One region of the Streptomyces sp. NPDC002888 genome, then DNA from elsewhere that is predicted to be linked to it. Evidence: riboswitches for the same ligand, from Rfam matches in the RefSeq annotation. Region 1 holds a riboswitch; the other holds the start of a gene.
What was found. A riboswitch is a leader RNA that binds a small molecule or an ion and turns the genes downstream of it on or off. The one in region 1 is predicted to bind S-adenosylmethionine.

Region 1 (5,695 bases):
TCGACGACCTGCTCGTCGTTGACGTCCTCCACGGCCCCGCCCGTACGCCGCGCGATGTCGAGGACGTAGGGGCCGTCCGCCGGGTTGCCGATGGCGAGGGACTTGGCGATGGTGTTCGGCTTCTGGGGCCGGACGACGTCGTGACCCGCCTTGTAAGCGGTCGACACCGGCGAGCAGCCCTCGGCCTGCGCACCGAAGATCTTGTACGGCTTGTCCTCGACGAGCCCGAGCTTGATCAGCTCCTGGAGCCCCTTGTCGATCTTCGTCAGCTGCGAGCCGGAGGCGATCGGCACGACCAGCTGGTCCGGGAGCTGCCAGCCGAGCTGCTCGCAGATCTCGTACGCCAGGGTCTTGGACCCCTCCGCGTAGTACGGCCGCAGGTTGACGTTGACGAAGCCCCAGCCCTCGCCCGCCGGGTCGCCGATCAGCTCGGAGCAGAAGCGGTTCACGTCGTCGTAGTTGCCCTCGATGCCGACGAGCTCGCCGCCGTAGATGGCGGCCATGACGACCTTGCCCTGCTCCAGGTCGTGCGGGATGAACACGCACGAGCGGAAGCCGGCGCGGGCGGCCGCGGCGCCCACCGCGCCGGCGAGGTTGCCGGTGGAGGAGCAGGAGAGCGTGGTGAAGCCGAAGGCGCGGGCGGCCTCCAGGGCCTGGGCGACGACGCGGTCCTTGAAGGAGTGCGTCGGGTTACCGGAGTCGTCCTTGACGAAGAGCTTGCCGGCGTCGACGCCCAGCTCGCGGGCCAGGTTGTCGGCCTTCACGAGCGCGGTCCAGCCGGGGTTGATGTTCGGCTTGTCCGCCACGTCGGCCGGGACGGGCAGCAGCGGGGCGTAGCGCCAGATGTTCGCGGGTCCCGCCTCGATCTGCTTGCGAAGCTCCTCCGTGTCGTAGGAGGAGAAGTCGTAGGCGATCTCGAGCGGGCCGAAACACTCCTCGCACGCGAAGACCGGGCCGAGCGGCACGCGGTGGCCGCATTCGCGGCAGCTCAGGGCCGCAGCGGGACCGAGGTCGACGGTAGGATTCGTGGTGGTTGCAACAGTCTGCACAGCCATGTGAGGCGAGGCCCTTTCTCCTCATCTTCCTCACGACGCATCTCGCCGTGAGACGGATTTGGCACCTTCCCAAGCCGGGAGCCTCGCGGAACGATCAACTGTGCTCGCACAGCGATCAATACGAGAGCCGACTGGAGGGTTGCCGGGGCTTCATCGGGCCGTATCCCTCTGCCCCTCTGGATGAGCGGTATTCGGTTGTGAACGGCGGTGACCGCGGACATGCGATGGTCATCGGCGTTGCTCAAGACTGTAACCGAAGGCCGGGACAGTTGAGATAGTCGTCCGAACCGCGAGACAACCGTGAGGAGCCGCAGACTGTGCTGGAAGAAGTCGAGCGCTGGCTGAGGACCCGGTCCTGGTCCGTGACCGATCGCCCGCTCCACCAGATCCTGGCCGCCAAGCAGCGCACGGGCCAGTCGGTCAGTGTCGTGCTGCCCGCGCTCAACGAGGAGGAGACGGTCGGCGACATCGTCGCCGTGATCCGCCACGACCTCATGCAACAGGTCCCGCTGGTCGACGAGATCGTCGTCGTCGACTCGGGATCCACCGACCGCACCTCCGAGGTGGCCGCCGCCGCGGGCGCCCGGGTCGTCCACCGGGACGACATCCTCCCGCGCGTCCCGGCCGTGCCCGGCAAGGGCGAGGTGCTGTGGCGCTCCCTGCTGGTGACCGGCGGGGACATCGTCTGCTTCATAGACGCCGACCTGAAGGAGTTCTCCTCCGACTTCGTCTCCGGGATCGTGGGCCCGCTGCTCACCGACCCGGACGTCGATCTCGTCAAGGGGATGTACGACCGTCCGCTCGGCACTGAGTTGAATTCGCTCGCCTCCGGCAAGACGGCCGGTCAGGGCGGCCGGGTCACGGAGCTCATGGCGCGCCCGCTGCTGAACATGCACTGGCCGCAGCTGGCCGGGTTCGTGCAGCCGCTCGGCGGCGAGTACGCGGCCCGCCGCTCCCTGCTGGAACAGCTTCCCTTCCCCGTCGGCTACGGCGTGGAGCTGGGCATGCTGGTCGACTCCCTGCACCTGGTCGGGCTCGACGCGCTCGCCCAGGTCGACGTCGGCGTGCGCAAGCACCGCCACCAGGACGGGCAGGCACTGGGCCGGATGGCCGCCGCGATCTACCGCACCGCGCAGCTGCGGCTGGCCCGCGGGCATCTCATCCGTCCCTGCCTCACCCAGTTCGAGCGGGGCGAGGACGGGTTCGAGCCGCGCACGTACTCCGTGGACACGGAGGAGCGGCCGCCGATGACGGAGATCGCGGAGTACGCCGCCCGCAAGGTCGCGTAACACCCGCCGGACGGCCGTATACGGACGTCCACGAAGCGCGATCGTACGTTTGAGCGTTTCCGGGCTGGGCTAGGTTGTGGCGTATGGCGTCAACCAACGGTGCTGCTCAGGTGCTGGTCGCGTCCAACCGCGGCCCGGTCTCGTACGAGGTGCGCGAGGACGGCTCGCTCCACGCCAAACGGGGTGGCGGCGGGGTCGTGTCGGGCCTGTCGGCCATCGACCCGGACGCCGGCGCGCTGTGGGTGTGCTCGGCGCTGTCCGACGGCGACCGGGAGGCGATCCGGCGCGGGGTGGGCGAGCACGGCGTACGGATGCTGGACATTGCGGCGGACGTGCACGCGGACGCGTACAACGGCATCGCGAACTCCGTGCTGTGGTTCGTCCACCACATGCTGTACCTGACTCCGCTGGAGCCGGTCTTCGACGCGGAGTTCCGGCGCCAGTGGGCGTCGTACGAGGCCTACAACCGTGCGTTCGCCGAGGCGCTGGCGGAGGAGGCGGCCGAGGGTGCGGCGGTCCTGGTGCAGGACTACCACCTCTGTCTCGTCCCCGGCATGCTCCGCGAACTCCGCCCCGACCTGCGCATCGGTCACTTCTCGCACACGCCGTGGGCGCCGCCGGACTACTTCGCGATGCTCCCCGAGGACATCCGTTCGCAGCTGGTGCTGGGCATGCTCGGCGCGGACCGGCTCGGGTTCCTGACCCATCGGTGGGCGTCGGCCTTCGCCGCGTGCGCGGAGGCGACGGACCCCCAGATCGTCGGCCGGCAGGGCGATGAGGGGATCCGGGCCACGCTCGAGTACGCGCGCGACTGGACCCGGCCCGGCCACCGCACGCGCATCTCCGTGCACGGCCTCGGCGCGGACGCGGAGTTCCTGCGCAAGCGGGCGCACGAGGCGGACGTCGACGAGCGGATCGCTGCGCTGCGCGAGGAGATCGGCAGGGCGCCCGACGGCGGCGCCCGCAAAACCATCGTCCGGGTCGACCGGACCGAGCTGTCGAAGAACATCGTGCGCGGGCTGCTGGCGTACCGGCAGCTGCTGGAGGACCACCCCGAGTGGCGCGAACGGGTGGTGCACGTCGCCTTCGCCTACCCCTCCCGCCAGGACCTGGCCGTCTACCGCGACTACATGGCCGAGGTGCGGCGGCTGGCGGAGGAGATCAACGAGCAGTACGGCACCCCGGGCTGGACCCCGGTCCTCCTGCACCTCAAGGACGACTTCGCCCGCTCCCTGGCCGCCTACCGCCTCGGCGACGTGGCCCTGGTCAACCCCATCCGGGACGGCATGAACCTCGTCGCGAAGGAGGTGCCGGTCGTCTCGGACGCGGGGTGCGCGCTGGTGCTGTCGCGGGAGGCGGGCGCGTACTGGGAGCTGCGTGAGGACGCGATCACCGTCAACCCGTTCGACGTGATGGAGACCGCGCGGGCGCTGCACGAGGCGTTGTCCATGCGGCCGGAGGAGCGGGCGGAGCGGACCAAGCGCCTGGCGGCCGCCGCGACCGCGCTGCCTCCGACCCAGTGGTTCCTGGACCAGCTGAACGCGCTGCGCGAGGTTCAGTCCAGCTGATCCGCCAGCGCCCGCAGCAGGTGTACGACCCCTGCCGGGCCGTCGACGACGAGGTCCGCGCGCTCGGCCAGTTCGGTGACCTCGGCGCTGCCGCTGCACACGAGGAGGCCGGGGGTGCCGTCGGAGCGGAGCTTGTCGACGGCGGCGAAGGCGGGGAGGTCGCCGAGGTCGTCGCCGGCGTAGAGGACGGCCTCGGCGCCGGTCTCCCGTACGTGTTCGAGCAGGGCCACGCCCTTGTCCATGCCGGGCGGCCGGAGTTCGAGGACCAGCCGGCCCGGTTCGACGATCAGTCCGTGGCGGGTGGCGAGGTCGGTGAGGGGTTCGCGCAGGGCGTCGAACGCGGCCTGTGGGTCGTCGGCGCGACGGGTGTGGACGGCGACGGCCCGTCCCTTCTCCTCGATCCAGGTTCCGTGCGAGGCGCCCGCTCGCTCGATGGCCCGCGGCAGCTCGGCCCGGACGGCGGCGACGCCGGGGTGCGGCTCGGGGGCGGTGACGGTGCCGCCCTCCCAGCGCTCGGCACCGTAGTGCCCGAGCACGACGAGCCGCTCCAGCCCCGCGACCGAGTCGAACCCGCCGTGCCGCACGGCCACGTCGGCCGGCCTGCCGGTGATCACCGTCACGGCGGCGACCTTCGGTGCGAGTGCGGCGAGCGCGGCGAGCGCGTCCGGGTGGGCCCGGGCCTGCTCCGGGTCGGCGACGATCGGCGCGAGCGTCCCGTCGAAGTCCAGCGCGATCACCGCCCGGCGGGGGTGCGTGAGGATCGCGTTCAGTCCGTCGCGGCCGGGTGGGGTGGTGGGGGTGGGGACAGAGGAGATGGCTTCCGTGGAGTCCTTGTCGTGGCTGCCCATACGGCGACCTTATCGGGGGTGGGGTGGAGCGGGGGCGGTTCAGCGCTCCGCCCGCTTCCCCTCCCGTATGCGCCGCAGGCGATTGACCGTCACCGGGTCGTACGCCAGTGCGCGTGGGTCGTCGAGGAGGGCGTTGAGGAGTTGGTAGTAGCGGACGGGGGCCAGGCCGAGTTGTTCGCGGATGGCTCGTTCCTTGGCGCCGGGGCCGGAAAAGCCCCGGCGTTCCAGGGCGAGGATGTCCTGTTCGCGTCGGCCGAGCTCGGTCATGTCCGCCACCGTAGCCCGGGGCACTGACAGGCAGCTACTGTCCGCTGTCCGCCGCCGTCGCGGTCGCCTGGAGGCGGCTCAGGACGGTGGCGGGGCTGCCGCCCGAGGTGACGGCCTGGCCTATGCGCTGCTTGACGGCCGCGTTGACCTCGGCCCAGGAGGTCTTGGCGACGGGGTAGAGCGCGGACAGCGGGAGTTCCTCGAGGAAGGGCCGCAGGTCCTTGTCCTCCTCGTCCGTCGACATCGCCGCCGACGCGGACTCGGTGACGGGCAGCAGGTCGTAGGTGCGCGAGAAGGTGAGCACGTTCTGCTTGCTGTAGACGAAGTCGAGGAACTCCCCGATCTGGTCCTGGTGCCCGTTCTTCTTGAACGCCATCATCCAGTCGGCGACCCCCATCGTCGCCTTGCTCGCGCCGTCCTTGCCCGGCATCGGCACCATGCCGAACTTCACGCCCTTCGCCGCGGCGGCCTTCATGAGGGACGGGTGGCCGTTGAGCATGCCGACGTCCCCCGCGGCGAACGCGGCGAACGCGTCGGCCCGGTTCAGCTTGCCGGGCGCGACCGGCCCGGTGAGGCCCTTGCTGACGAGTTCGTCCTTGAGCCAGGCGAACGTCTCGACGTTCTGCGCGGAGTCGAGGCTGTAGGCGCCGATGGTCTCGGTGTAGCCG
Region 2 (5,695 bases), on a different contig from region 1:
TACGAGCAGCAGACGCACCACGTGCTGTGCCCCTGCCACCAGTCCACCTTCGACCTCTCCGACGGTGCCCGAGTGATCTTCGGCCCCGCCGGGCACGCCCTGCCGCAGCTGCGCATCGGCGTGAACGACGAGGGCTACCTCGAGGCGCTCGGCGACTTCGAAGAGCCCGTCGGTCCTGCTTTCTGGGAGCGCGGATGAGTACGAACGAGAACACTGCACCCCGCTCGCGCGGGAAGGCACCGGCCGGCGAGCGCGTCGCCGACTGGGCGGACGGCCGGCTCGGGATCTACTCCCTGGCCAAGGCCAACATGCGCAAGATCTTCCCGGACCACTGGTCCTTCATGCTGGGTGAGATCTGCCTCTACAGCTTCATCATCATCATCCTCACGGGTGTGTACCTGACGCTGTTCTTCCACCCGTCGATGAACGAGGTGGAGTACCACGGCAGCTACGTCCCGCTGCAGGGTCAGCTGATGTCGGAGGCGTTCAGCTCCACGCTGCACATCTCCTTCGACGTCCGCGGTGGTCTGCTCATCCGGCAGATCCACCACTGGGCGGCGGTCATCTTCCTGGCCGGCATGTTCGTGCACATGATGCGCGTCTTCTTCACCGGCGCGTTCCGCAAGCCGCGTGAGGTCAACTGGCTGTTCGGCTTCCTGCTGTTCGTCCTCGGCATGTTCACCGGTTTCACCGGCTACTCGCTCCCGGACGACCTGCTCTCCGGCACCGGTGTCCGCTTCACCCAGGGCGCGATCCTGTCCGTGCCGATCGTCGGCACGTACATCTCGATGTTCCTGTTCGGCGGCGAGTTCCCCGGCCACGACTTCGTGGCCCGGTTCTACTCGATCCACATCCTGCTGCTGCCGGGCATCATGCTCGGTCTCGTGGTCGGCCACCTGATCCTGGTCTTCTACCACAAGCACACGCAGTTCGCGGGTGCCGGACGCACCAACAAGAACGTCGTCGGCATGCCGCTGCTGCCGGTCTACATGGCCAAGGCCGGAGGCTTCTTCTTCCTGGTCTTCGGCGGCATCGCGGCCCTCGCCGGCATCGCGTCCATCAACCCGATCTGGGCGATGGGTCCCTACCGTCCGGACCAGGTGTCCACGGGCGCCCAGCCCGACTGGTACATGGGCTTCGCCGAGGGTCTGATCCGCGCCATGCCGGGCTGGGAGATCAACCTCTGGGGTCACACGCTCGTCCTGGGCGTGTTCATCCCGCTGGTGCTCTTCGGCCTGTTCCTCGGCGTGATCGCGCTCTACCCGTTCATCGAGTCCTGGATCACCGGGGACAAGCGCGAGCACCACATCCTGGACCGGCCGCGCAACGCCCCGACCCGGACGGCCTTCGGCGTCGCCTGGGTCACCGGCTACATGATCATGCTGGTCGGTGGTGGCAACGACATCATCGCCACCCACTTCCATCTGTCGATCAACGCGGTCACCTGGTTCGTCCGGATCGGCTTCTTCGCCGGACCGGTCCTGGCCTTCATCGTCACCAAGCGGATCTGCATGGGCCTCCAGCGCCGCGACAAGGACAAGATCCTGCACGGTCGCGAGACCGGCACCATCAAGCGCCTGCCGCACGGTGAGTACATCGAGGTCCACGAGCCGCTCAGCCAGGAGGCCCTGCACACCCTCACGGCGCACGAGCAGTACAAGCCGGTCGAGATCGGCCCCACGGTCGACGAGAACGGCGTCGAGCGCAAGGTGAAGGGCTCCGAGAAGCTGCGCGCCAAGCTCAGCGAGGCGTACTTCGGCGAGGAGTCCCAGATCCCCAAGCCGACCGCCGAGGAGTACAGGGAGATCACGAGCGGCCACGGCCACCACTGATCGCTGCGGCGTCGCCACGCCACCCGCAAAGGGCCCCGTCCGGTCTTCGGACGGGGCCCTTCGCCATGCCTTCCGGCTGGATAGGGTGGGATCACACTCTTCTACGACACCCCGGAGCGGCCCCATGAGCGCTGTGACCCCCGCTGGAGGCGACACCGCGGCGGGCCGTTCCTGGCCCAGGCTGCTGAACGGCCTGCTGGACGGCCACGACCTCACCGCGGACGACACCGCCTGGGCGATGGACCTGATCATGCGCGGCGAGGCGACCGACGCGCAGATCGCCGGGTTCGCGGTGGCGCTGCGCGCCAAGGGCGAGACCGTCGAGGAGATCACCGGTCTGGTACGGACGATGTACGCGCACGCGAACGTGATCGAGGTGCCGGGCCGGACGGTCGACATCGTCGGTACGGGCGGCGACGGCGCGAAGACGGTGAACATCTCCACCATGTCGTCGATCGTCATCGCCGGCACGGGCGCGAAGGTCGTCAAGCACGGCAACCGGGCCGCGTCCTCCGCGTCCGGCGCCTCGGACGTCCTGGAGAAGCTCGGCGTCAACCTCGAACTGACCCCACAGCGGGTGGCCGAGGTGGCCGAGGTGGCCGGGATCACCTTCTGCTTCGCGATCAAGTTCCACCCGGCGCTGCGTCATGTGGCCGCGGCGCGCGGGCAGTTGGGCATCCGGACGACCTTCAACGCCCTGGGTCCGCTGACCAACCCGGCGAAGGTGAAGGCACAGGCGGTGGGCGTCGCCGACCCGCGCATGGCCCCGCTCATCGCCGGCGTCTTCGCCGAGCGCGGCAACTCCTCCCTCGTGTTCCGGGGCGACGACGGATTCGACGAACTGACGACCACGTCCACCTCCCGTGTGTGGGTCGTCCGTGACGGCAAGGTGACCGAGGAGACCTTCGACCCGCGGGACGTCGGCATCGAATTCGTCACCGTGGAGGCGCTGCGCGGCGGCGACCCGTCGTACAACGCGGAGGTCGCCAGACGGCTGCTGGAGGGCGAGACGGGCCCGGTCCGGGACGCCGTCCTGCTGAACTCGGCCGCGGCGCTCGTGGCCCTCGACCCGGGCGCCGGGACGCTGGCCGAGCAGATCGGCGCCGGAATGGCGAAGGCCGCGGAGTCGATCGACTCGGGATCGGCGAAGCGGGCGCTGGAGCGCTGGGTGGCCGCGAGCAACGCGTAGGGATCCGAGGTGCGGTCCCGCGATCCGGACACGAGTTGCGGGACCGCGATCACTTCACGTACGTTCCTGTTCAGGTCATGAGTGACAGTCATGAGGCCCCGGCCGACTGTCCGGCAACCCTCCGTCCGTGGCGGGGTGCCCCGGGTGAGGACCAGGTCGTAGGCAGCGAGGTCTACGGCAAGCGCGGACCCCTCGTACCACCAGGGGTCCTGGTCGTCGAGGAGCCTTCCGTGAGCAAGCGAATGCGATAGGGCCGCAGAGCCCCGCCTCCGCATCCCTCTTTTCACCCTTCCTGTGCCGTCGACGCGCTGTCCGGCACGGAGATTCCGCCTGCCTTCACGGGAGTTCCGCCATGTCCGTCTCCACCGCTGCCATCGACCAGACCATTTGCACCCCGCTGCCCGTTCTCGGCCGGGATGTCACCGTCCCGCTCGTCACGGGCGGCGAGGTCACCTACGCCGCGCTCGACTACGCGGCCAGCGCCCCCGCCCTGCAGCGCGTCTGGGACGACGTGGCGGCCTACGCCCCGTACTACGGCAGCGTCCACCGCGGCGCCGGCTACCTCTCCCAGCTGTCCACGGACCTCTTCGAGAACGCCCGCAGGACGGTCACGGAGTTCCTGGACTGCCGCGCCGACGACCAGCTGGTCTTCACCCGCTCCACCACCGACTCCCTCAACCTCCTCGCCGCCGCCCTGCCCGCCGACTGCCAGGTCTTCGTCTTCGAGACCGAGCACCACGCCTCCCTGCTGCCGTGGCAGGACGCCCGGGTCACGTACCTCGACGCCCCGCGCACCCCGCGGCAGGCGGTGGCGACCCTGGAGCGCGCCCTCGCCGACCGCGCTGTGTCCATTGAAGGGGGCCACGGCCCGGCCCTGGTCTGCGTCACCGGCGCCTCCAACGTCACCGGCGAGCTGTGGCCCGTACGGGAGCTCGCGGCGGCCGCCCACGCGCATGGCGCCCGCATCGTCCTGGACGCCGCCCAGCTGGCCCCCCACCACCCGGTGTCCATCAGGGACCTCGACGTCGACTGGGTCGCCTTCTCCGGCCACAAGCTGTACGCCCCGTTCGGCTCCGGCGTCCTGGCCGGCCGCGCCGACTGGCTGCGCGAGGCCGCCCCGTACCTCGCGGGCGGCGGCGCCAGCCGCAAGGTCACCCGGCGCGAGGACGGGGGAGTGGACGTGGAGTGGCACGACAGCGCCGCCCGCCACGAGGCCGGCTCGCCCAACGTCATCGGCGCCTACTCCATCGCCTCCGCCTGCAAGGCCCTCACCGAGGCCGGCTTCGACACCCTGGTCGCCCGCGAGCAGCACCTGATCGAGAAGGTCCGCACGGGCCTCGCAGAGGTCCCCGAGGTCAGGATCCTGTCCCTCTTCGGCGACGACGCGCCCCGCGTCGGCGTGATCTCCTTCGTCGTCGAGGGCTGGAACAGCTCCCACTTCGCCGCCGCCCTCTCCGCCGAGTACGGCATCGGCGTCCGCGACGGCCTCTTCTGCGCCCACCCCCTCGTCCGCACCCTCCTGGGCAGCGACCCCCAGACCCAGGGCGAGTGCGGCGCCCCGGAGGCGGCGCCGGGCGAGAAGTCCCTGAACGCCATCCGCGTCAGCTTCGGCGCCGGCACCCCGGACGAGCACGTCGACCGTTTCGTGAGCGCAGTCCGGGAACTGGTGGCCAACGGCGCGCAGTGGACGTACAGGACGGAAGAGGGCCGCTGCGTTCCGGCGGTGTGATCAGCGCCCTGAAGGAGCGCGGGGCTGTATCGATACGCGGCTCCGCCGCGTGGGCGCGACAAGCCACGAACAACCGGCACTCGCGCACCCACAGCGCTCCGCAGGCGTCTAGGCGAACAACCTCAGGAGTCCAGCCCGATCGCAAACGCAGCCTCAAGATCATGCTGCGAGTACGTCCGAAACGCCACGTGCGTATCCGTAGCCTCCACCCCGGGAATCTTGCTGATCCGCCCCGGGATGATCTCCGCCAGATCCTCGTGCTGCCCGACCCGCACCATCGCGATCAGGTCATACGTACCCGTGACGGAAAAGACCTCACTCACGCTGTCCAGCGAAGCGATCGACTCGGCGATCTCGGGGATCCGGTCCACGCTGGTCTTGATGAGGACGATCGCGGTGATCACGGCTGGTTCTCTCCCTCGGGGGCCGGAGCTGGGGCGGCCCTCACTCTAGTCGCCCACCCGAAACGGGCCCACGCGTAGAGGAAGCCCAGCCCGAACCCCACCAGATGCGCCAGGTACGCCACCCCGGGCCCCTGGCCGGCCCGCCCCGCCGCCAGCCATTGCAGGGCCACCCAGAAGGGCAGCACGACCCACGCCGGGAAGCGCAGGGGCAGGAAGAACAGGAACGGCAGGAGACTGGTCACCCGCGCCCGGGGAAAGAGGTACAGGAACGCACCGAGGACGGCGGAGACCGCCCCGGACGCGCCGACCAGCGACTGTTCGGACCCGGCGTTGGCGACCGCGTACCCCAGCAGGGCCAGGGAGCCGCAGCCGACGTGGAACAGGGCGAAGTGGACGCGGCCCATCCGTTCCTCGGTCATCGCCCCGAAGACGTAGAGGAAGAGCATGTTGCCCAGCAGGTGCACCCAGCTGCCGTGGACGAAGAGGGCCGTGGCGGGGGTCAGGGCGGCTCGGGGGGAACCGTCGAACAGTTCTGCGGGGA

Region 2: it holds a riboswitch for S-adenosylmethionine, as region 1 does, so the genes downstream of both, ACFYWX_RS45905 (aminotransferase class V-fold PLP-dependent enzyme) here and thrC (threonine synthase) in region 1, are expected to answer to the same signal.

What each region holds. Positions count from the first base shown of each region.
Region 1 is NZ_JBIAPU010000006.1:178,393-184,087, reverse strand. It holds gene thrC (threonine synthase) at 1-1,055, opposite strand, end outside; SAM riboswitch class I at 1,074-1,242, opposite strand; gene ACFYWX_RS12385 (glucosyl-3-phosphoglycerate synthase) at 1,373-2,344, shown strand; gene ACFYWX_RS12380 (trehalose-6-phosphate synthase) at 2,428-3,912, shown strand; gene otsB (trehalose-phosphatase) at 3,900-4,760, opposite strand; gene ACFYWX_RS12370 (DUF3263 domain-containing protein) at 4,800-5,027, opposite strand; gene ACFYWX_RS12365 (extracellular solute-binding protein) at 5,062-5,695, opposite strand, start outside.
Region 2 is NZ_JBIAPU010000049.1:28,372-34,066, reverse strand. It holds gene ACFYWX_RS45920 (Rieske 2Fe-2S domain-containing protein) at 1-198, shown strand, start outside; gene ACFYWX_RS45915 (cytochrome bc complex cytochrome b subunit) at 195-1,832, shown strand; gene trpD (anthranilate phosphoribosyltransferase) at 1,957-3,021, shown strand; SAM riboswitch class IV at 3,095-3,211, shown strand; gene ACFYWX_RS45905 (aminotransferase class V-fold PLP-dependent enzyme) at 3,374-4,750, shown strand; gene ACFYWX_RS45900 (Lrp/AsnC family transcriptional regulator) at 4,873-5,154, opposite strand; gene ACFYWX_RS45895 (rhomboid family intramembrane serine protease) at 5,151-5,695, opposite strand, start outside.